One region of the Micromonospora sp. NBC_00898 genome, then DNA from elsewhere that is predicted to be linked to it. Evidence: riboswitches for the same ligand, from Rfam matches in the RefSeq annotation. Region 1 holds a riboswitch; each other region holds the start of a gene.
The links. A riboswitch is a leader RNA that binds a small molecule or an ion and turns the genes downstream of it on or off. The one in region 1 is predicted to bind cyclic di-AMP.
Positions count from the first base shown of each region.

Region 2: linked by a shared signal. The riboswitch ahead of OG799_RS12935 (transglycosylase family protein) and the one ahead of OG799_RS28540 (NlpC/P60 family protein) in region 1 are both predicted to bind cyclic di-AMP.
Region 3: linked by a shared signal. The riboswitch ahead of OG799_RS26075 (coiled-coil domain-containing protein) and the one ahead of OG799_RS28540 (NlpC/P60 family protein) in region 1 are both predicted to bind cyclic di-AMP.

Region 1 is NZ_CP108775.1:5,866,651-5,873,467, reverse strand. Features, by position in the region: gene OG799_RS28550 (NlpC/P60 family protein) at 177-1,178, shown strand; gene OG799_RS28545 (N-acetylmuramoyl-L-alanine amidase) at 1,241-3,271, opposite strand; cyclic di-AMP (ydaO/yuaA leader) riboswitch at 3,503-3,638, shown strand; gene OG799_RS28540 (NlpC/P60 family protein) at 3,652-4,686, shown strand; gene dcd (dCTP deaminase) at 4,729-5,307, opposite strand; gene OG799_RS28530 (pyridoxamine 5'-phosphate oxidase family protein) at 5,386-5,946, shown strand; gene OG799_RS28525 (zinc metalloprotease) at 6,015-6,817, opposite strand, start outside.
Region 2 is NZ_CP108775.1:2,650,418-2,657,433, reverse strand. Features, by position in the region: gene OG799_RS12945 (SDR family oxidoreductase) at 30-728, opposite strand; gene OG799_RS12940 (LLM class flavin-dependent oxidoreductase) at 860-2,428, opposite strand; cyclic di-AMP (ydaO/yuaA leader) riboswitch at 2,996-3,169, shown strand; gene OG799_RS12935 (transglycosylase family protein) at 3,166-3,837, shown strand; gene OG799_RS12930 (DUF4253 domain-containing protein) at 4,111-4,851, shown strand; gene OG799_RS12925 (DUF899 family protein) at 4,790-5,227, shown strand; gene OG799_RS12920 (M4 family metallopeptidase) at 5,282-7,016, opposite strand, start outside.
Region 3 is NZ_CP108775.1:5,368,711-5,375,726, reverse strand. Features, by position in the region: gene OG799_RS26085 (helix-turn-helix transcriptional regulator) at 90-419, opposite strand; gene OG799_RS26080 (carbonic anhydrase) at 649-1,320, shown strand; gene OG799_RS26075 (coiled-coil domain-containing protein) at 1,398-2,420, opposite strand; cyclic di-AMP (ydaO/yuaA leader) riboswitch at 2,425-2,555, opposite strand; gene OG799_RS26070 (SHOCT domain-containing protein) at 2,965-3,180, opposite strand; gene OG799_RS26065 (metal-sensitive transcriptional regulator) at 3,321-3,620, opposite strand; gene OG799_RS26060 (heavy-metal-associated domain-containing protein) at 3,735-3,944, shown strand; gene OG799_RS26055 (hypothetical protein) at 3,980-4,945, shown strand; gene OG799_RS26050 (heavy metal translocating P-type ATPase) at 4,960-7,016, shown strand, end outside.

The sequences.
Region 1 (6,817 bases):
GAATACCCTTGGTGTGCAGGTGGTTGCGCAAACGTGATTGAACGAAAGGCCGCCTTGATATCACCCCGGGGCTTCCCTAATGTGGGGCACCGACCGCTGTGGGTCGTCTGCCTCGATCTTCCCCCTCACGAGGCGCCTGGCGGTCGGTTGCAAAGGAGTCGGTGCCGGTGGCAACCATGCCCCCTCATCGTCACGACCGGAGTAAGCCTTCGGTCCGACCGGTCGGCGCTCGCCGGGTCGTACACCGTCTGCTCACCCTGGTCGCGGCCGTAGCGGTCGGCGCCGGACTCGTCGCCGCGCCCGCGCACGCGGCCCCTTCGGTCGACGAGATCGAGGCGCAGATCGACAAGCAGTGGGAGCAGTTGGAGCCCACCATCGAGGGCTACAACAAGATCCGCGCCCAGCTGAAGGTCAACCAGAAGAAGTCCGCGGACCTGCAGAAGAAGATGGCGCCGCTGGAGCTGCAGTCCGCGCTCGCCATGAACCGGGTCGGCGACCTGGCCTCCCGCTACTACATGCAGGGTCCGTCCCAGGAGGTCGGCGCTCTGCTGGTCGACGCCAAGCCCGGGACGCTCGCCGAGCAGCTCACCATCCTCGACCGGCTGGCCGCCGAGCAGCGCAAGCAGGTCGCCGGGGTGCTCGCCATCCGCGACAAGTACAACCGCGAGAAGCAGAAGCTGGACGCGCTGATCGCCACACAGGTCAAGCAGCGCGACGAGATGGCGGCGAAGAAGAAGCAGATCGACGCCGAGATCAAGCGGCTCACCGCCTCGCTGCCGAAGACCACGGTGAAGGTGGCGGGCTGTCCGACCATCAACGGCGTGGTCAGCAGCGCCGCGCAGACCGCCATCCGGGTCGCCTGCCAGCAGGTCGGTGACCCGTACGTCTGGGGCGCCACCGGGCCGAACTCGTTCGACTGCTCCGGCCTGACCCAGTACGCCTACAAGGCGGCGGGCATCTCCCTGACCCACTTCACCGGCGCCCAGTGGAACGAGGGCAGGGCCGTCTCCCGCACCGACGCCCGCCCCGGTGACCTGGTGTTCTTCTACAGCGACCTGCACCATGTGGGCCTCTACCTCGGCAACGGCCTGATGGTGCACGCGCCCCGGACCGGCAAGCCGGTCCAGGTGACGCAGGTGAACTACATGCCGGTGGCCGGCTACCGCCGGGTCACCTGATCCGATCCGACGACGAAGGCCCCCGGTCAGCTGACCGGGGGCCTTCGTCGTGCCGCCGGGGACTACTCTGGTGAACCCACCGCCGCCGGCAGGATGAGCACGTCGTCCAGGTTGGCGAACATCACCCGGTGACCGAACTGCATCTGCACGTACTGGTTCTCGCCCCGGACCACGGTCCGGTCGCCGGGGGCGGAGCCGTCGAAGGAGACCGCCCGGTAGTACTCGCCCGGGAGGACGCCGCCGAGTGCGTACCGCTGGCCCGCCGCGAAGGTGTACTGCAACGGCGAGATGGTCTGGTACGGGATGGTGGCCGGGTAGGCCGCCCGCTCCGGGTAGGCCCGGCCGTACACCGGGATGGTGGCCTTGCCCGGCTTGGGCGTCACCACGAAGCCCTGCGCCCACTTGGCCGTGGGGGCCGACGCCGGGTTGAGGAACCAGGCCTTCTGGCCGAGGTACCAGATCGCGGTCCAGTCACCCTGGACCTCGGCGAGGGCGTACGTCTGGCCGGCCGAGGCGCGGGCGCCGTGGTCGGAGATGTACATGGTGTCCGGCGTGCCGTTCGGCCGCAGGCCGCGATCGTTGACCAGCGGGGCGGACTCGCTCGGGGCGGTGTGCAGGATGACCGAGGAGGAGCCGCGCAGCGGGCACGGCACCGCCGGCGGCGTGGGCTTCGGCACGCCGGGCGGCTGCTGGTTGCAGCCGAGGAACGCCGGGCGGTTGGTGGCGTAGTCCGGGTCGATGGTGACCAGGCCGGTGTGCGGCGTGCCGGTCGACTGGAACGGCGCCTTCATCAGGTCGAAGTAGTGCGACCAGTCCCAGTACGGGCCCGGGTCCCAGTGCATCCCGGCCACGTTCCCGGGGAGGATGCCCGGCACGTTGTCGTGGCCCAGGATGTGCTGCCGGTCCAGCGGGATCTGGAAGCGCAGGGCCAGGTGGCGGACCAGCTTGGCCGAGGTCCGGTACATCGCCTCGGTGTACCAGGTGCCGTGCCCGGCGAAGCCCTCGTGCTCGATGCCGATGGACTTGGCGTTGACGTACCAGTTGCCGGCGTGCCAACCGACGTCCTTGGCCTTGATGTGCTGGGCGACGTAGCCGTCCACCGAGCGCAGCGTGTAGTGCCAGCCCAGGTAGGTCTTGTCCTGCACGAGCTTCACGCTCGGGCCGAAGTAACCCTCGGTGTCGTGGATGACGATGTACTCGATCTTCTGCTGGGCGGGCCGCTCGCCGAGGTCGTGGTTGCCGTAGTCGCCGGAGTTCGGGCCGTACTTCTCGTACGGCGCGGGGATCCACTCACAGGCCAGGCGGACCGGGCACTCCAGCCCGTCCGGCCGTTCGGCGCGGCGCAGTCCGAGCTTGTGCAGCCCGGACTCGTCCGGCGTCACCGCGGTGGCGGCGAGGGTGACCCGCTGGCCGTCGTCGGTGGTCCGGCTGGCGCCCTGGCCGATCTGGTCGTACACCTCGTCGGCGAAGGCCGCCGCGGCGTCCTCGGTGTCCGCGCCGGAGTAGCGGGCCACCGCGCCGTACCAGGCCGCCGGGTCGCTGCCGGCGCCGACCGGCGCGGCCAGTTCTTTCTGGTACGACGCCAGCAGCGCCGCCCCGCCGCGGATGTTGGCCGCTGCGTCGGTGCGCAGCGTCTCCTCGGCCGCCCCGGTGAGCGCGGCGGCGGCGTCGAGGGTCTGCAGGGAGGCCTGCGGCAGGAGGTCCCCCGGGGTGGCCGCCGCTGCGGTGTCGACGACCAGGGGCCGGGACTCGTCGCCCCGGGGGTCCTCGTTCTCGTCGACGTGTGCGCTGGACGGCGTGGCGGCGACCTGTTCGGCGTCGGTCAGGTGCATCGGCCCATAGCCGCCGCTGGTGCTGGGCTGGCCGGGGTGGGTGTCCCAGCGGGATTCCAGGTACGACACGCCGAGCAGGACGCTCTCCGGCACGCCGTACTCGGCTGCTGCGGCGGCGTACTGCTGTTGGCGGTCGGTGGGTCCGGTCGGCCCGGCGTCGGGTTCGGCGGCGACGGGTCCGGTGGTGAGGAGAACGGTGGCCGCCGCCACGGCGGCGGCGAGCAGAGCTCGTCTGGTTGGGGGCACTGGCGAACGGAGCATGGAACCTCCAGATCGGGCGGAAGTCACTGCGTGCTCACCCTCGCCCCACGCATGGCGCTGGGTCAATACCTTTCCCCGTGATGATGTTGAGTGAAGGAAACCTTCACCGCGCCGATCGCCGGGAACTTCGGTACGGAGTGTCACGGCGTCGTGGGTTGCGGATCGATAACGGAGATCTCTACTCTGGTCAATCGTCGACCGATGTATGCACCGCCCAACCGGGGTGGTGACGGTCCGACACCGCCGAGTCGCCTCCGGGCGAGCCGGGGAACCAGGTACCTGGGGTGAATCCGCGACACTGCGGTAGGGCGGCTCCCTTCCCGTCCGAACCCGTCAGCTAACCCGGTAGGCGGTCAGCGAAGAAGGAGTACGGAAGCCCGGTGGCACACCATGCCCCGCGGCGACCGTCGGTCCGGTCGGTCGACCGGACGACGGCTGCGCCGCGTCCACGCTGGTCCCGCTTCACCACCGCACTCGCCGCACTGGCCGGCACCGCCGTCATCCTGACCGGCGGCGCCACGGCGGCGCACGCCGACCCGTCGGTCGCCGAGATCGAGCGCCAGATCGACCAGGACTGGAACAAGCTCGAACCGATCATCGAGCAGCACAACGCCACCCGTCAGGACCTCGCCGTCAAGCGGAAGCAGGCCGACGCGCTGGCCAAGCAGATCGCCCCGCTGCAGCTCCAGGTCGACCTCGCCATGGGTCAGGTCAGCGGCCTCGCCGCCGACGCGTACAAGGGCGAGCAGCTGTCGACGGTGAACGCGCTGCTGGGCAGTCGCTCCCCGGCCGACGTGGTCAACAACCTCGAACTGCTCGACCGCTTCGCCCACCGTCAGCAGCAGCAGGTGAGTTCCGTCGTCGAGCTTCGCGACCAGCTGGCCGCCAAGAAGAAGCCGCTGGACGAGATGGTCGCCCAGCTGGCCCGCACCGAGGCCCAGCTCGCGGCGAAGAAGAAGCTGATCAACGCCGAGATCGCCAAGCTGGACAAGCTCCGGCTCAAGGTCTACGGCAACGGTGGCGGCGGCCCGCTGCGGCCCGCGCCCTGCCCGTCCGGCTATCCGGGCGGCCCGGCCGGCATCGCGGTCAAATTCGCCTGCGCCCAGATCGGCAAGATCTACGTCTGGGGCGCCGCCGGCCCGGACCACTACGACTGCTCCGGCCTGACCATGGCCGCCTGGGCCAAGGCCGGCGTGTCGCTCCCGCACAACGCCCGCCAGCAGCACGACGTCACCCGCCGGGTGAGCCGGAGCGAGCTGCGCCCTGGCGACCTGGTCTTCTACTACAGCGACCTGCACCACGTCGCGATGTACGTCGGCGGTGGCTGGGTGGTGCACGCCTCCCAGTCCGGCAAGCCGATCACGATGAAACGCGTCGACGACGGCCAGATCAACAGCTACGGCCGACCGGGCTGATCCGCCGGAAGGGGCTCCCGCGCCATGGGGGCCCCTTCGCCGTCAGCGGGTCGGCCAGGTGCGCCAGTTCTGCCAGGACCGGCTCGGCGTCGGACCGCGCTGCCCCTGGTAGCGGGAGCCGTAGACCGCCGAGCCGTACGGGTGCTCGGCGGGCGAGGAGAGCCGGAAGATGCAGAGCTGACCGATCTTCATCCCCGGCCAGAGAGTGATCGGCAGGTTCGCCACGTTGGAGAGCTCCAGCGTGACGTGGCCGGAGAAGCCCGGGTCGATGAAGCCGGCGGTGGAGTGGGTGAGCAGCCCGAGCCGACCCAGTGAGCTCTTCCCTTCGAGGCGGCCGGCGAGCTGGTCGCCCAGTGAGATCACCTCGAGCGTCGACGCGAGCACGAACTCGCCCGGGTGCAGCACGAACGGCTCGCCCTCGGGCACCTCGACCATCGAGGTCAGGTCGTCCTGCTGGACCGCCGGGTCGATGTGCGTGTAGAGGTGGTTGTTGAAGACCCGGAATAGCTTGTCCAGGCGTACGTCGATGCTGGACGGTTGCACCAGCGTGGGCTCGAACGGCTCCAGCGCGAGCGTGCCCACCTTGATCTCGGAGACCAGGTCGCGGTCGGAGAGCAGCATCCGAACACCATAGCGACCGGTACGGGTGACCTGCGTGTCGGACTGCGCGTTCGTACGTGTGTTCGATAGAATGTCGGCATGGCTTCCTGGTCCGAATTCGCCGCCGACGAGCCCCGCCTCGCCGACGAGATCCGCCTTCTCATGCAGCAGTACGGGCCGGGCTTTGGCTATCTCGCCACGGTCCGCGCCGACGGCGGCCCCCGCGTCCACCCGGTCTCGCCGGTCATCACCGACGAGGGGCTCTTCTGCTTCGTCCTCGACTCGCCCAAGCGCCGCGACCTCGAACGCGACGGCCGCTACGCGCTGCACTCGTTCCCGCCCGAGGAACGCGACGACGAGGCGTACGTGGCCGGCCGCGCCCGGCCGGTCACCGACCAGGCCCGGGTGGCCCGGGTCGCCGAGATCGGCCGGGCCGCGCCGCAGGTCGACTGGCGGCTGTTCGAGTTCACCGTCGACGTGGCCATGCTGACCCGGCGCGACCAGGGCGGCGCGGCCGATCCGGTCGACGGTTCCGCGGCGCCGGCGGTGCAGGTCTGGTTCGATCCGCGGGCGGGCGCGCCCGCGCGCCGGGTCGGCGCCACCGCAACGGAGGGCCGGCGCGGCCGGCACGGGTTCGACACCCGCCGTCCGGCCGCCTGAGGCAGCGGAAACGCCGGTGCCGGCCCCGTCCGAGGACGGAGCCGGCACCGAGTCGCCGTACGGCTGCGTTACGCCGCGCGGTAGGCGTTCCACGCGGTCAGCATGCGGCTCGCCTGACCAGGGGTGAACTGGTACATGCACGAGTCGTAGGTGTAGTCCATGAAGTTTGTGATCGGGTCCAGGCCGGCCGTGGTGCAGGTGTCCCGCCCGGTCGGGCACTGGAACGCCGGCGACGACTCCGCCGGGGTGTCGGAGACGCTGTCACCCGAGCCGGAGCAGCCACCCTGGAAGGTGTGGTAGAGGTTCAGCCAGTGGCCGACCTCGTGGGTGCCGGTGTCGCCCTGGTTGTAGTTGGTGGCGGTGCCACCCGGCAGCGACTCGTTCAGTGCGACGACGCCGTCCATGCTGTCCAGCTTGCGCTTCGGGAAGGTCGCCCAACCCAGCAGGTTGTCGCTGAGCTCGCCCAGGTAGAGGTTGAGCGTGCTCTTGCCGCCCTCCCGCAGCGAGGACTTCATCTGCCGCTCGGCCGTGGAGCCCTGGACAATCGGGTACCAGGCGGCGTTGGTCACGTGGTGGACCTTCTGCAGCTGGAAGCTGAACGCGGTCGGTGCGCCGCCGGTCGCACCGGCGTAGGCCTTGTTGAGTACGTCGATCTGGGCGGTGACCAGCGAGTCCGGGATGTTGCCGCCGGCCCGGGTGGTGTCGCGCTGGATGACGTGCACGACCACCGGGATGGAGACGGTGGCCAGCGTGGTGACGCCGGCGCCGGCGCGGAAGTTGGCCCGCTCGCGCAGCGCGGCGGCGAGGTCGGCCTCGCGGTCGCGGACCTGCTTGGCGGTCAGCGTGTTCGGGTCCAGCTTGGCCGAGCCGC
Region 2 (7,016 bases), 3.2 Mb from region 1:
CGTCCCACCGGACGCCGGGTGGCCCGGCTTCAGGGCAGCTGCGGGTAGAGGGCGGCCACGCCCCCGGCCAGGCCGGCCTGGACCTGCCGGGAGGTGTCGTCGGTGACGATCTCGTACCGGTCGGCCTCGATCCCGTCGACGGCGATCCGGGCGATCTCGGCGGGGTCGGACTTCGGCGCGGTCACCCCGGCGGTCATGTCGGTGTCCATGTAGCCGACGTGCAGGCCGGCCACCCGGACGCCCCGGTCGGCGAGCTGCGTGCGCAGCGCGTTCGTCATCGACCACTCGGCGGACTTGGCCGCGCTGTACGCCCCGGTCTGCGGGAAACTCACCCAGGACAGGGCGGACAGGATGTTCAGGATGGTCCCGCCGCCGTTCGCCGCGATCGTCGGCGCGAACGCGCGCACCACCGACAGCGTGCCGAAGTAGTGGGTCTCCATCTCCAGCCGGATCGTCGCCAGGTCGGCGTCGAGCAGGTCCGCCCCGGTGCTGATGCCGGCGTTGTTGACCAGCAGCGTCACGTCGCCGGCCAGCCGTGCCGCCGCGGCCACCGAGGCGGGATCGGTGATGTCCAGCCGGACCGGGGTGACGCCCGGCAGGTCGACGCTGTCGGGATTGCGGGCGCCCGCGTAGACGGTGGCGCCGCGGGCCACCAGTTCGGCGGCGAGGTGGCGGCCGAAGCCGCGGTTGGCCCCGGTGACCAGGGCGGTACGTCCAGCGATCTTCATGTCCTGCTCCTGCGTGTGGTGAGGGGTGTCGGCCGGTCACGCGCGCCGCACCGCAGACGCTACCCCTCTGACTTCGGGAAACAAAAGTCAGCTAGGTCACGCGGGTCCTCGGGAATGCCTCGGCCGGTGCCTCACACCTGCCCGGCGTAGAAGCCGTACCGGGCCAGGGGCTCGACGATGACCCGCTCCTCGTACGACAGGTGCGACAGCAGCGTGTCGGTGAGCAGGTCCACCGCCTCCCGCACCGCGCTGAAGTCACCCGGCTCCCGGATCAGCTCGACCAGCGCCCGGTCCACCCCCTCGACCACCCCGTGGATCGCCACGTGCTCCTCCTCGAGGCGGTCCAGCACCGGGCCCAGCCCGGCGTCGACGCGCCGCAGGTGCGGGAAGATCGAATTGTCCTCCAGCCCGTGATGCTGGCTCACCACCGTGCAGTACGCCGCGCAGTACGCCCCCAGCGTCCAGTTGTTCTGCCGCATGGTCATTTCGTTGAGCGCCGCGCGGGCGTCGTCCGCCGACACCGCGCCCCGCCGGACCTGCTGGAGCAGATCCCGCAGCTGCCCCAGCTCCTGCCGTAGGTGGTCGTGCACGTCGACCAGGTGCGCGCCGACGGCCTGGGCGTGCGGGGTGTAGACGTGCCCGGCCGGCGCGGCCGGCGCCACCGGGCGGGTGGTCTCGTCCCAGAGGCGGCGCCCGCTCAGCCGTACCCCCGGATCCGGGGTGGCGGTGACGGCGAGGGCGGTCGCGCCGCCGGCCTCGACCACCTCGCGCTGTTCCTCGAGGGCCCGGGCCCGGCTGCCGGGCTCGGCGCGTTCGGCGGCGACCAACTCCCGCACCGCGGGCGCCACCTCCTGCGCGAAGAGCTGGATCGCGGTGGGGTCGTCGGCGCCGAGGATGAACCCGGACGTGCCGTGGTCGAGGGCGAGCCCGGTCAGCTCCTCGACCCACTGTTCCGGTGGCCCGTCCAGGAAGTCGGACCGGGACCGGCCGAACCGGCCGGAGACGTTGAGCAGCCGCCGCACCGACCGCGGCTCCCGCCCGGCCGCCTCGGCGCCCTCGTCGACGAGCGCGTTCAGCTCGGCCAGTTCCCCGGGCCCCTTGGCCAGGTACGCCAGTGACGGCAGCCAACCGTCCGCCACCCGACCGACCAGCCGGAGCATCCGCGGCTTGTACGCGCCGACCCAGATGCCCACGTCGTGTGCCGGGGCGGGCCCGCGCTTCGCGCCGACCACCCGGTAGTGCTCGCCCTCGACCCGCACCATGCCGCGCCGGTCCGCCGCCCACACCTCGCGGATCACCCGGACCGCCTCGTCCAGCGCGTCCACCGCCTGGCTGGGCGTGAGCCGGCGGCCGCCGGCGGCCTCGATCGCCTCCCAGAACGCGCCGGCGCCGAGGCCCAGCTCCACCCGGCCGCCGCTGAGCAGGTCCAGACTGGCCACGCTGCGGGCCAGCACCACCGGCTGGCGCAGCGGCAGGTTGAGCACGTTACCGGCGAGGCGGATCCGGCTGGTCGCCGCCGCCAGGTACGACATCAGCGTCCAGGTGTCCAGGTGGCCCGGCTGGTAGGGATGGTCCTGGAAGGTGACGAGGTCCAGCCCGACCTGCTCGCAGAGCTTGGCGAGAGCCACCACCTGCTCGGGTTGGCCGGCGGTGGGGGTGAGGAAGCCGCCGAAGATCAACTCGTGCCCGTAGTCGGTCATGTTCCCGCCGCCACCTCGCCCGCTCCGCCGTCCGTCGCCGCCGGGGAGCGCCCGGTGCGTCGTGCCGGCGGCCCCCGCCACCGTAGCCCGGACCGGATCCCCGGGGCTCAGCGGTCCCGAGGAATCGACCGGACCGTTCACTGCTCACGCTGGACCATCTCCTGGCAGGGCTCCTCCGGCAACATCACCCCGGGCACCACTATCCTGCAGGGCATCCGGGCCGCGGCGGGTCCGACCACGACAGTCACCTACAACCAGCGCGGCACCGGCATCGACCGCACCTACCGGGCCGCGATCGCGGTGGTGGGCGAGACTCCGTACGCGGAGGGCCCATCAACGCGGGTGACGGGCAGGTGCCGCTGTTTGCACAGGGTTACGGCCTGACGTACTGACCGCCACTGAGGAGGCCGCCGGGCAACCATCCGGCGGCCTCCCTATTGCACGCTCGGGAGTGTCGCAACTCGAAATTCCGCGCCTTCGCCCGGCCGGGTGAAGAACTTCACAAGAAGTGGGCGATCACCCGAAACCGTTCCTAACGTCGTATCCGTTCGCGATCGCGGACACCACGGGCCGGCAACGCCTAATCCCGCCGCCGGCCAGGTGGTACCTGGACCTCAGGCGGGAGCGGGGGACCCACACGTTCCTCGGTGCTCGACACCTCGGGGTGAAGCCGCCGACCGGCGGCCGGGCTCCTCGGCCCGAACCCGACAGCTCACCTCGTCGGCGTGGAGGAAACCATGGCAACTGAATACACCGCACGCCACCGCCGGACCGGCCCGCGTCGGATCGCCGCCGGGGCGCTCGTCGTCGGCGCGGCCACCGGCGCCGCCGCGATCCTCGGCCCGGCCGAACCGGCCAGCGCGGCCAGCGTCAACTGGGACGCCATCGCCCAGTGCGAGTCCGGCGGCAACTGGCACATCAACACCGGCAACGGCTACTACGGCGGCCTGCAGTTCTCCAAGGGCACCTGGAACGGCTACGGCGGCCAGAAGTACGCCAGCCGGGCCGACCTGGCCAGCCGCGGCGAGCAGATCGCCATCGCCGAGAAGGTCCTCGACGGGCAGGGCATCGGCGCCTGGCCGGTCTGCGGCAAGGAGGGCGGCTCGACCAAGCACTACTCGTCCAAGTCGGACTCCGGGTCGGCGAAGAAGTCCCGCTCGGACTCCGGGTCGAAGTCGACGGCCGGCTCCTCGCGCGGCGACCAGCCGGCGACCCGCAGCCACCGGCGTACCGCGCCGGCCTCGGGCGGCTCCGGCAGCTACGTGGTGAAGCCGGGCGACACGCTGTCGGTGATCGCCGACGTGCAGGACCTGGCCGGCGGCTGGCACGCGCTGTACGAGCGCAACAAGCGCGTGGTCGGCGACGACCCGGGCCTGATCTTCCCGGGTCAGCAGCTTCGCCTGCGCTGACGTACCTCCGGTCGCGGCCCGTCCCCGGCAGGCCGCGACCGCACCACGCGACGAGCGCCCGGCCGGCATCCCGGCCGGGCGTTCCGCGTCTTCCCGCAGTGGATGCCGCTGCGGGAGCCTGCGGAGGTCGATGACGACCTGGCTGTGTTCGCCCAGGCTCAGCCGCGCCTGCACCAGGTCCTCGAGGACCGCGAGTCGCTGCTGCTCCAGGCCGACCCGGCCCCGCGCGGCTTGCGGTACGGTCGACCGATGATCTCCTGATGGGGGCGGACGGTGGACGACGTCTCGGGCGGGTTGGCCGCGTTGGGAATCAACGTGCCCGAGCTGGCGCCGCTGCCGCTGGCCGACGGCGTACGGGTGCTGGGTTTCCCGGCCGAAGGCGACGACGCGCTGGCCTGGTGGCGGCGGCTGCGCGCGGTGCACGAGCGCACCGGCTGGCGGCCGGTGCTGATCCCGTCGGTGGACGAGGCGTACGCCTCGCACGGCCTGGTGGAGCCCGACCCGGCGGCGCGAGTCGCCCGCTCCGCCGGCCTGGACGCCGTCGCGCTGCTGAACCCGCAGGGCACGTTCGAGTCGCAGCCGGACGGAACACGCGCCGACATGCTCGACCGGTGGCCCGACGAGCCGCTGCGGCTCGACGAGTTCAGCCTGCCCTACGAGCCGGACGGGCGACCGGCGTCGGTGCTGGTGGCCCTGGTCGAGGCGGCGCGCGGATGGCAGGTGCTGACGCTGCTGGACTATGGATACTGGAACGACTGCCCGGAGCCGGCGGTGCACGGTGCGGTGCTGCGGTACTGGGGTGAGCGCTGGGGTGCCGAGCTGGTGAGCCTGACCCGGTCGGGTCTGGAGTTGGCGATGACCCGTCCTCCCCGCACCAGGCCGGACGCACTCGCGTTCGCCTGTGAGTACCCGGTCTACTGCCTGGACGGGATGAGCGTGTACGACGCCGACGATGTTCCGGACCTGGCCGGCTGCGTCATCGACGCCGAGGTCGTCCGGTTCTGGTGGGACTGACCGGTCGGCCGGCCGGCTGGCCGGGACTGAGCGACATGGCGGAGCGGATCGTCCTCGCGCTGTGGTGAGCTGGGCGACGGTGTCCAACATGCCGCTCGCGCAGATCGAGGCGTACAAGGAGCGCAAGGGGTGGACGCTGCCGTTCGTCTCCTCGCACGGCACGTCGTTCTCGGACGACTGCGGGGCGGGTCGGGGATTCATGCTGAGCGTGTTCCTGCGGGGCGGCGAGGACGTCTACCGCACCTACTACACCCAGGCGCGGGGGGTGGACCGGCTGCTGTTCATCAACAGCTTCCTCGACCTCACCCCGTACGGCCGGCAGGAGGACTGGGAGGACTCGCCGCCCGGCTGGCCGCAGCGCCCCACCTACGGCTGACATGGCGCAGCGGCCGGCCGTCGGGAGGACGACGACCGGCCGCTGCGTCTTCGATCAGCTCAGGTTGAGCGCGGTGTCGTCGACGACGAAGGAGGTCTGCAGGGAGCTGTCCTCCACGCCGCTGAACGAGATGGTGGCGGTGGTGCCGGCCAGCGACGAGACGTCGAAGGACCGCAGGACGTAGCCTGCGGCGGCGTTGACGTTGGAGTACGTCGCCAGGGTGGTGCTGCCGGCCTTGACGGTCAGCTTGTCGTACACCGTGCTGCCCGACTCGGCCGTGTCGATGTGCAGGTAGAAGGAGAGCGTCGCGCGGCATCCGGCCGGGATGCTCACCGACTGCGACAGGGTGTCGGTGTGGGTCGAGCCGTACCCGTCGAGCCACGCCTTGTACGAACCGCCGTGCGCGGGCTGGCTGGACGAGTTGGTGATGACGCCCGAGGTGGCGCTCCAGCTCACCGCGCCGGACTCGAAGCCGGGGTTGGCCAGCTTCTGGCCGGAGCAGCTGCCGGTGGGCGGCGGGGTGGTGGTGCCGCTGCAGGTCGGGTCGCCGGACTGGGCCGGCACGCTGACCGCGTCCCAGGCGGCCTTGACCGTGTTGAACTCGGTGCAGCCGGTGCTGCCGTAGAGGTTCTTCGCCGCCTGCAGCGTCCAGGTGCGGTACTTCAGGTACGACGAGGACGACGTCTTCAGCAGCATCGCGTTGTACATGATCTTGATGGCCTTCTGGATGCCCAGGCCGGTCACGGCGCTGCCGTTGCAGGTCGAGCTGGTCGGCTGGCCGTTGGTCGGGTTGCTGCCCATGGCCAGCAGGTAGAACCAGTGGTTGCCCGGGCCGGCCGCGGCGTGCACCTCGGTGCTCGGGATGCTGCTGGAGTAGCAGTTCGGGTCACCCAGCGCCGACGGGTTGTACATGTTGCGGATCGGGCCGCTGCCGACCAGGTTGATCTTCTCACCGACCAGGAAGTCGGGGGCGTCGTAGGTGGACGGCTCGTTGGCGAACCACTCGGTCGCGGCGCCGAAGGTGTCGGCGACGAACTCCTGGGTCCCGCTGCCGGAGATGCCACCCGGGGTGTGGTCGTCGATGCCGTGGCCGATCTCGTGGGCGACCACGTCCATCGAACCGATCCACTGGCCGGAGGTGTTCTTGCCGATCTGGACCTGGGTGCCGTCGTAGTAGGCGTTCTGGTCGTTCAGGCCCACCCGGATCGGCCAGGCGCCGCCGGCGCCGTCGGCGCCGTTGCGGCCCAGCCACTGGGAGAGCATTTTGTGCTCGGTCTGCGCGCCGAACAGCGCGTCGACGCAGCCGGTCTCCTTGTTGGTGGCCGTGCCGTTGCCCCAGACGTCGTCCGAGCCGGAGAACGTCGTGTTGGTCGCGGCGTCCTGGCAGCTCTGGTTGGTGACGCCCGGGTCCTTCATCGAGTACGTGCTGCCCGACAGTGTGGTGTTGAGGGTCAGCGGGCTCGGCCCGTTCCACGCGCCGGTGCCGCTGCCGCGCACGACATGCTCCTGCTTGCGCAGCACCTTGCCGGTGAGGGCGTCGACGTCCACGGTGAGCCGGCTCGGGCCGTCCGCGGTGGTGCCCCGGACGGTGGTCTCCCACGCCAGGGCCGGCGTGCTGTCGAGGGTGTAGACGACCAGCGTGGTGCCCTCGACGGTGGTCACCGTCTTCAGTTGGGCGCGGGCGGTCTTCTCCGCGGCCGTGGCCTTGAGCTTCGGCGTCGTGGCGAGGCTGCCGATGCTCTGCTGCTGGGCGACGGAGGCGTACTTCAGGTTGCCGGCGGAGTCGGTC
Region 3 (7,016 bases), 500 kb from region 1:
GCGGTGAGATTACCGTCGCGGCGCCCGTCGCGCGGTGACGGGAGCGCCCGGCCGCCCGGGACCCGCTGCCGTGTCGCGGGACGGTCGGGTCAGGACCCGGCGGCGGGTTCGGCGGTGAAGAGGGCGAGCAGGGCGCCGACCTGCTGGTCGGCCTCGGCCGGGTGGCGGAAATGGCCGCTCGGGTTGATCGTGTACTCGTTGCGCCGGCCCACCCGGGTGCGGCGCAGGTAGCCGCCCGCTTCCAGGTCGGCGACGATGGCCTGGGCGGCCCGCTCGGTCACCCCCACCTCGTCGGCGACGTCGCGCAGCCGGGCGGTGGGGTTGCGTGCGATGGCCAGCAGCACGTGCCCGTGGTTGGTGAGGAACGTCCAGTTCCGGCTGCTCCCGTTCTGGCCTGCTGTCGTCGCCATGTGCGTCATCGTATGGCCCTTCGTTCGGGTTTCTCGGCCCTGCCTCGCCCGGGCGGCGCGGGGGCGGCCCGGCCGCGGTGGCCGTACTCGTCCCGCGGTCAAGTCCCACTCAACGTATGAAATCCGTATCACGTAAATCTTGACGTACCTTTGCCTGCGTGTGACGGTTGGTGGCGAGGCCGCCTCCGCCGCCGGCCGGGCTGACCAGGTCGTTTCGCGCGAGGACGAGGTGAGGTAATTGACCCCGACCACTCCGGAGCAGGCGCTCGCCGAGCTGCACGCCGGAAACCAGCGGTTCGTCACCGGCGTCCCGCGCCACCCCAACCAGGACGCCGGCCACCGGGCGGCCGTCGCCGACGGTCAGCACCCCTTCGCGGTGGTCGTCGGCTGCTCCGACTCCCGGCTCGCCGCCGAGATCATCTTCGACCGTGGGCTGGGTGACCTCTTCGTGGTCCGGACCGCCGGCCACACCACGGGCCCCGAGGTGCTCGGCAGCGTCGAGTACGCCGTCACGGTGCTCGGCACGCCGCTGGTGCTGGTGCTCGGGCACGACTCCTGCGGCGCGGTGCAGGCCGCCCGGGAGGCCGTCACCACCGGCCGGGCCCCCGGCGGCCACCTCGGCGCGTTGGTCGACGCCGTGGTGCCCAGCCTGCGCCGGGCGGCGGCGGAGGGCGTAGAGGAGATCAACGGGATCGTCGACATCCACATCGCGCAGACCGTCGAGGCGCTGCTGGCCAACTCTTCCGTCCTGGCCGCTGCGGTGGCCGCCGGGCGGTGCGCGGTGGTCGGCATGTCGTACCGGCTCAGCGCGGGCGAGGCGCGGACGGTGGCCACGGTCCCGGCGGGTGCGGCAGCCGCGCCGCCACCCGCGCAGGTCGAGCGCGCCGCGCCGACCACCGTCGGCGGCTGACCTCCCTACGATCACGACGGCCGAGGGGCCGCCCCGCGGTTCGGCGGGACGGCCCCTCGGCCCGGTTGCCTCGTCGGTCAGAGCAACGACATGTGCACGTGGTCGGTGTGGTTGGACGGCCCGCTGTAGGACTTCCAACCGGTCGCCGGGAACCAGATCTGCCGATTCCAGATCACGTAGTAGATGCCGAGCCGGTCCGCGTTGCGGATCAGGAAGGCGGCGACGTTGTTGCCGTACATCCGGGTGTCGTTGTTGTGCCAGGGGGCGAACCCGCTGTTCTGCAACGACCAGTCGCAGGCCCGGCCCTTCGGATGCTCCCACGGCCCGCCGGGCCGGTAGCAGCCGACGAACCGGTTGAAGCCGGCCCGCTTGACCTCCTTGTACGCGTGCAGCGTCCGAGGCGTGATGCAGCCGGAGGTGGTGGGGTCGTTCTCGCTGCACGACTCGGGCTTCCAGTCCCCGTCGGCGGTGCGACCGGGGCCGATCCGGGCGACCGGCGAGGTGGCCGAGACCAGGCCGCCGGTGAAGCCCTTGCCGCCGACCAGGGCGAGCGCCTTCTCCGCCGCGTTCTTCTCCCGAGCCATCGCGTTCGTCAGCGTCTGCTGCGCGCGCACCTCGGCGTCGAGTGCCAGCTTGGCCTGCTCGGCGCGGGTCTTGGCCGCGTTGACCTCGGCGAGCTTCTGCGCGTTGACCATGTTCAGCTCGTCGAGGGCGGCCGCCCGCCGGACGAACGAGTCCGGGGTGTTGCTCTCCAGCAGCACGGCCACCACGCCGATGCGGCCGGTCCGGTACGACTGCGCCGCGATCTTGCTCACCTGCGGGCGCATGGCGTCCAGCTGACTCTGCGCCGCGCGTACCTCCACCGCCAGTTGGAGCTGGTGTTGCTTCGACTGCGCCAGTTTGGTCTTCGCCTGCACGTAGCCGCGGTTGGCCGCCTCGATGGCGTCGGTGATGAGCATCGGCTCGCCGTCCTCCGCGTGCCCCGAGGGGGTGGGGGGCGTCGTCGGCGCCGCGATCGCGGGGGCGGGGCCGACGACGACGGCGAACGCGGCGAGCGCGGCCACGACGGGTGTCAGCCAGCGGCGCAGGGGTGCCGTCACAGTGTTCCCTTCCGTCGACCGCCGACCGAGTTAGCTGACGGGTTCGGGACGGAAGTGGCCCCTACCGCTGGCGCGGATTCACCCCAGGTACCTGGTTCCCCGGTTCGCCGTACGGCGATTGGGCGGCGGCACCGCAGGCGCCGCTGCGCGCCTTCGGCGGTGACCGGCAGCGAGGTTACCCGAGAGGCGTGCCGAGGATCTACGTCCGTAAGCCGACTAAAGCGGTAATTCGACGGCCAGTGCCGTGACCAGCATCGCGTTTGGCGCGGACGGTCACGCTGCGGAGTGTCGCCGTACGGCGTCCGTGCTCGTCTGCGGTCCGGTCCCGCCGCCGGGTGACCCCCGCCGCCCACCCGGGCCGGCGCGAGGATCGGTTGGCCCGCGGAGGCCCGCCCCACCCAGCGGTGGGGAGTCGCTCGCCCAACAGGCGCGGATTCACAACACCCACCGCAAACCCGGCGCCGGGGCCGTGCGCGGTCCGGGCGCCCGGCGGCCTCGGTCGGCCCGGCGCCCCGGGGTTGCGGTGCCGGCACGGCGGCGTGGGTCAGGCCAGGCCGGCGCGACGGCGCCGGTACTCCTCCTCGTCGATCTCGCCACGGGCGTACCGGTCGTCGAGGATGCGGCGGGCCGAGGAGGTGCCGGTCCCGTCCCGGCCGCCGCCGGTCAGTCGGACCACCAGCCACACCAGCAGCACCAGGACCGCCAGCCCCACCAGCGACCAGATCCACATCCAGCCCATCATCGGGCCGTTCCGCATCATGGCTGCCCTCCCCGTCGTGCGAGGGTCGGCCGGTCCGACGCGCCGAGGGCTCCGGTACCGGTCGCCACCTCGACCTTACGGTGGGCGGGGCGCGGCGGAGCCGGGTCGAAAGGACCCGGCGCACGGGTCGCAGGTCCCGGTCAGCCGCGCTTCATCAGCCGGCCGACGGCGGCCATCATCTCGCTGGCCATCTCGTCGGCCCGCCCCTCGGCGGCGCCCTCGTGCATGCAGTGCCGGGCGTGCCCGTCGAGCAGGCCGAGGCCGACCTTGTCCAGGGCGGCCTGGATGGCGGAGATCTGGGTGAGCACGTCGATGCAGTAGCGGTCGTCCTCGACCATCTTCTCGATGCCGCGGACCTGGCCCTCGATGCGGCGGAGCCGGGCGAGGAGCTGGTCCTTGCTGGCGGTGTAGCCCCGGGTCGGGGTCGTCGGTGCGGTCATGAGGTCCAGGATAGCGTACCCCTCGGGGGTATGGTACGGTCCCATCGTTGCCGATACCCCCACCGGGTACAGGTAGCGGAAGAGTAGGCTGAGCACGGCGGAAGGGGAGTTGCGATGGTCACCACCACCTACCAGGTCCAGGGCATGACCTGCGGGCACTGCGTCAGCTCGGTCAGCGCCGAGGTGGGCGCGATCCCGGGCGTCAGCGACGTCCAGGTGGACCTGGCCTCCGGGCAGGTCACCGTCACCAGCGAGAGCCCGTTGGACACGGACACCGTCCGCGCCGCCGTGGACGAGGCCGGCTACGACCTCGTCGGGGCGTGACGGGTCTGAGGACCCGAAGGAACCGAGGTACCACGATGAACACGGCGACGAAGCTGAGCGGCTTCGCCCTCGGCCTCGCGGCGGTGTTCGGCGCGGCGTACGGGGTCGGCCAGGTGGCCGGCCCCGACACCCCCGCCGCCACCAGCCGCCACGATGCCACCGACGCCGGTCACACCGACGGTGACCATCCGGCCGGCGCCGCCACCACCGACCACCTGCCCGGCGGACTGCTCGTCTCCGACCGGGGCTTCACGATGCAACCGATGACCGCACCCGCCGGGGAGTTCGCCTTCCGGATCACCGGCCCGGACGGCGCGCCGGTCACCCGGTACGACGTGGCGCACGACAAGCGGATGCACCTGATCGTCGCCCGCCGCGACCTCTCCGGCTTCCGGCACGTCCACCCGGAGCTGGTCGCCGACGGCACCTGGCGGGTGGCCTCGCCGCTCGCCGGCCCCGGCGTCTGGCGGGCGTTCGCCGACTTCACGCCGGCCGGCGGGCAGCCGCTGACCCTCGGGGTCGACGTCACCGTCCCCGGTGCGCTGGACGCCCGGCCGCTGCCGGCGCCGGCCGCCAGCACCACCGTCGACGGCTACACGGTCACCCTGGCCGGCGCGCCGCAGCCCGGTCGCACCGCCGAGCTGACCCTCACCGTCAGCCGGGACGGGAAGCCCGTCACCGACCTCCAGCCCTACCTCGGGGCGTACGGGCACCTGGTGGCGCTGCGGCAGGGCGACCTGGCGTACCTGCACGTCCATCCGGACGGCGCACCCGGCGACGGGCGCACCCCGGCGGGGCCGGCGGTGACCTTCTACGCCGAGGTGCCCTCGGCCGGCAGCTACCGCCTCTACCTGGACTTCCGGCACGGCGACGCGGTGCACACCGCCGAGTTCACCGTCGTGGCCGGCGACCCGGGCGCACCGGCGACCAGCGCGCCGGCCGCCACCACCGCACCGACCGCCGACGCCGGGCACGGCGAACCCGGTCACGGGCACAATTGACAGGAGGTGCCGCGATGACATCGACCGCCAAGTCCCTGCCGGTCGCGCCGAATCTGATCGAACTCGCGATCGGCGGCATGACCTGCGCCTCCTGCGCCGCCCGGATCGAGAAGAAGCTCAACCGGATGGACGGCGTCGAGGCCACCGTCAACTACGCCACCGAGAAGGCCACCGTCCGGTACGCCGACGAGATCAGCCCGGCCGACCTGATCGCCACCGTGGAGAAGACCGGGTACACGGCCGTCGTACCGCCCCCGCCCGCGTCGGCCGGGACGGAAGCCGTCGCCGAGCCGGTGGACGAGCTGCGCGGGCTACGTACCCGGCTGTGGATGTCGGTGGCCCTCGCGGTGCCGGTGGTCCTGCTGGCCATGGTGCCGGCCTGGCAGTTCGACTACTGGCAGTGGCTGTCGCTGACCCTGGCCGGCCCGGTCGTGGTCTACGGCGGGCTGCCGTTCCACCGGGCCGCGTGGATCAACCTGCGACACGGCGCGGCCACCATGGACACCCTGGTGTCGCTGGGCACCCTGGCCGCGTTCGGCTGGTCGCTCTGGGCGCTCTTCCTCGGCGATGCCGGCATGCCCGGGATGACCCACCCGTTCCGCTTCGACATCACCCGCACCGACGGCGCCGGCAACATCTACCTGGAGGCGGCGGCCGGGGTGACCGTCTTCATCCTCGCCGGCCGCTACTTCGAGGCCCGCTCCAAGCGGACCGCCGGCGCCGCCCTGCGCGCCCTGCTGGAACTGGGCGCCAAGGACGTCGCGGTGCTCCGCGGCGACCAGGAACTCCGCGTCCCGGTCGACCAGCTCGCGGTGGGGGACCGGTTCGTGGTCCGTCCCGGCGAGAAGGTCGCCACCGACGGCGTGGTCGAGGAGGGCAGCTCGGCGGTCGACGCCAGCATGCTCACCGGCGAGTCGGTGCCGGTGGAGGTCCGGCCGGGTGACACCGTGGTCGGCGCGACCGTCAACGCGGGCGGCCGGCTGGTCGTCCGGGCCACCCGGATCGGCGGGGACACCCAGCTCGCCCAGATGGCGAAGCTGGTCGAGGCGGCGCAGACCGGCAAGGCGGTCGTGCAGCGGCTCGCCGACCGGATCTCCGGGGTCTTCGTGCCGATCGTGATCGCCCTGGCCGTCGGCACCCTCGGCTGGTGGCTCGGCACCGGGGCGGGGCCGACCGCCGCCTTCACCGCCGCGGTGGCCGTGCTGATCATCGCCTGCCCGTGCGCCCTCGGCCTGGCCACCCCGACCGCCTTGCTGGTGGGCACCGGCCGGGGCGCCCAGCTCGGCATCCTGATCAAGGGCCCGGAGGTGCTGGAGTCGACCCGCCAGGTGGACACCGTGGTGCTGGACAAGACCGGCACCGTCACCACCGGGAAGATGACCCTGGTCGACGCGCGCCCCGCCGTGGGAGAGGACCGCGCCGAACTGCTGCGGCTGGCCGGCGCGCTGGAGGCCGCCAGCGAGCACCCGATCGCCCAGGCCGTCGCCGTCGGCGCGGCCGAGGCCGGGGCGCTGCCAACGGTGACCGGCTTCGCCAACGTCGAAGGGCTCGGCGTGACCGGCTCGGTCGAGGGCCGCGAGGTCGTCGTCGGGCGGCTCCGGTTGCTGCGGGAGCGGGGTCTGGACGTACCCGAGGAGGTCGTGCGGACGGTGACCGACGCGGAGGCCGCCGGACGGACGGCGGTCCTCGCCGGCTGGGACGGCCGGGCCCGCGGGGTTCTCGCGGTGGCCGACGTGGTCAAGCCGACCAGCGCGGCGGCGGTCGCCCGGCTGCGCGAGCTGGGACTCACCCCGGTGCTGCTGACCGGCGACAACGCGACCGTCGCGAAGGCGGTGGCCGCCGAGGTCGGCATCGACGAGGTGATCGCCGAGGTGCTGCCCGCCGACAAGGTCGACGTGGTGCGGCGGCTCCAGGGCGAGGGACGGACCGTGGCGATGGTCGGTGACGGGATCAACGACGCCGCCGCACTCGCCCAGGCCGACCTGGGGCTGGCCATGGGCACCGGCACCGACGTGGCGATCGAGGCCTCCGACCTGACCCTGGTCCGGGGTGACCTGACCGCCGCCGTGGA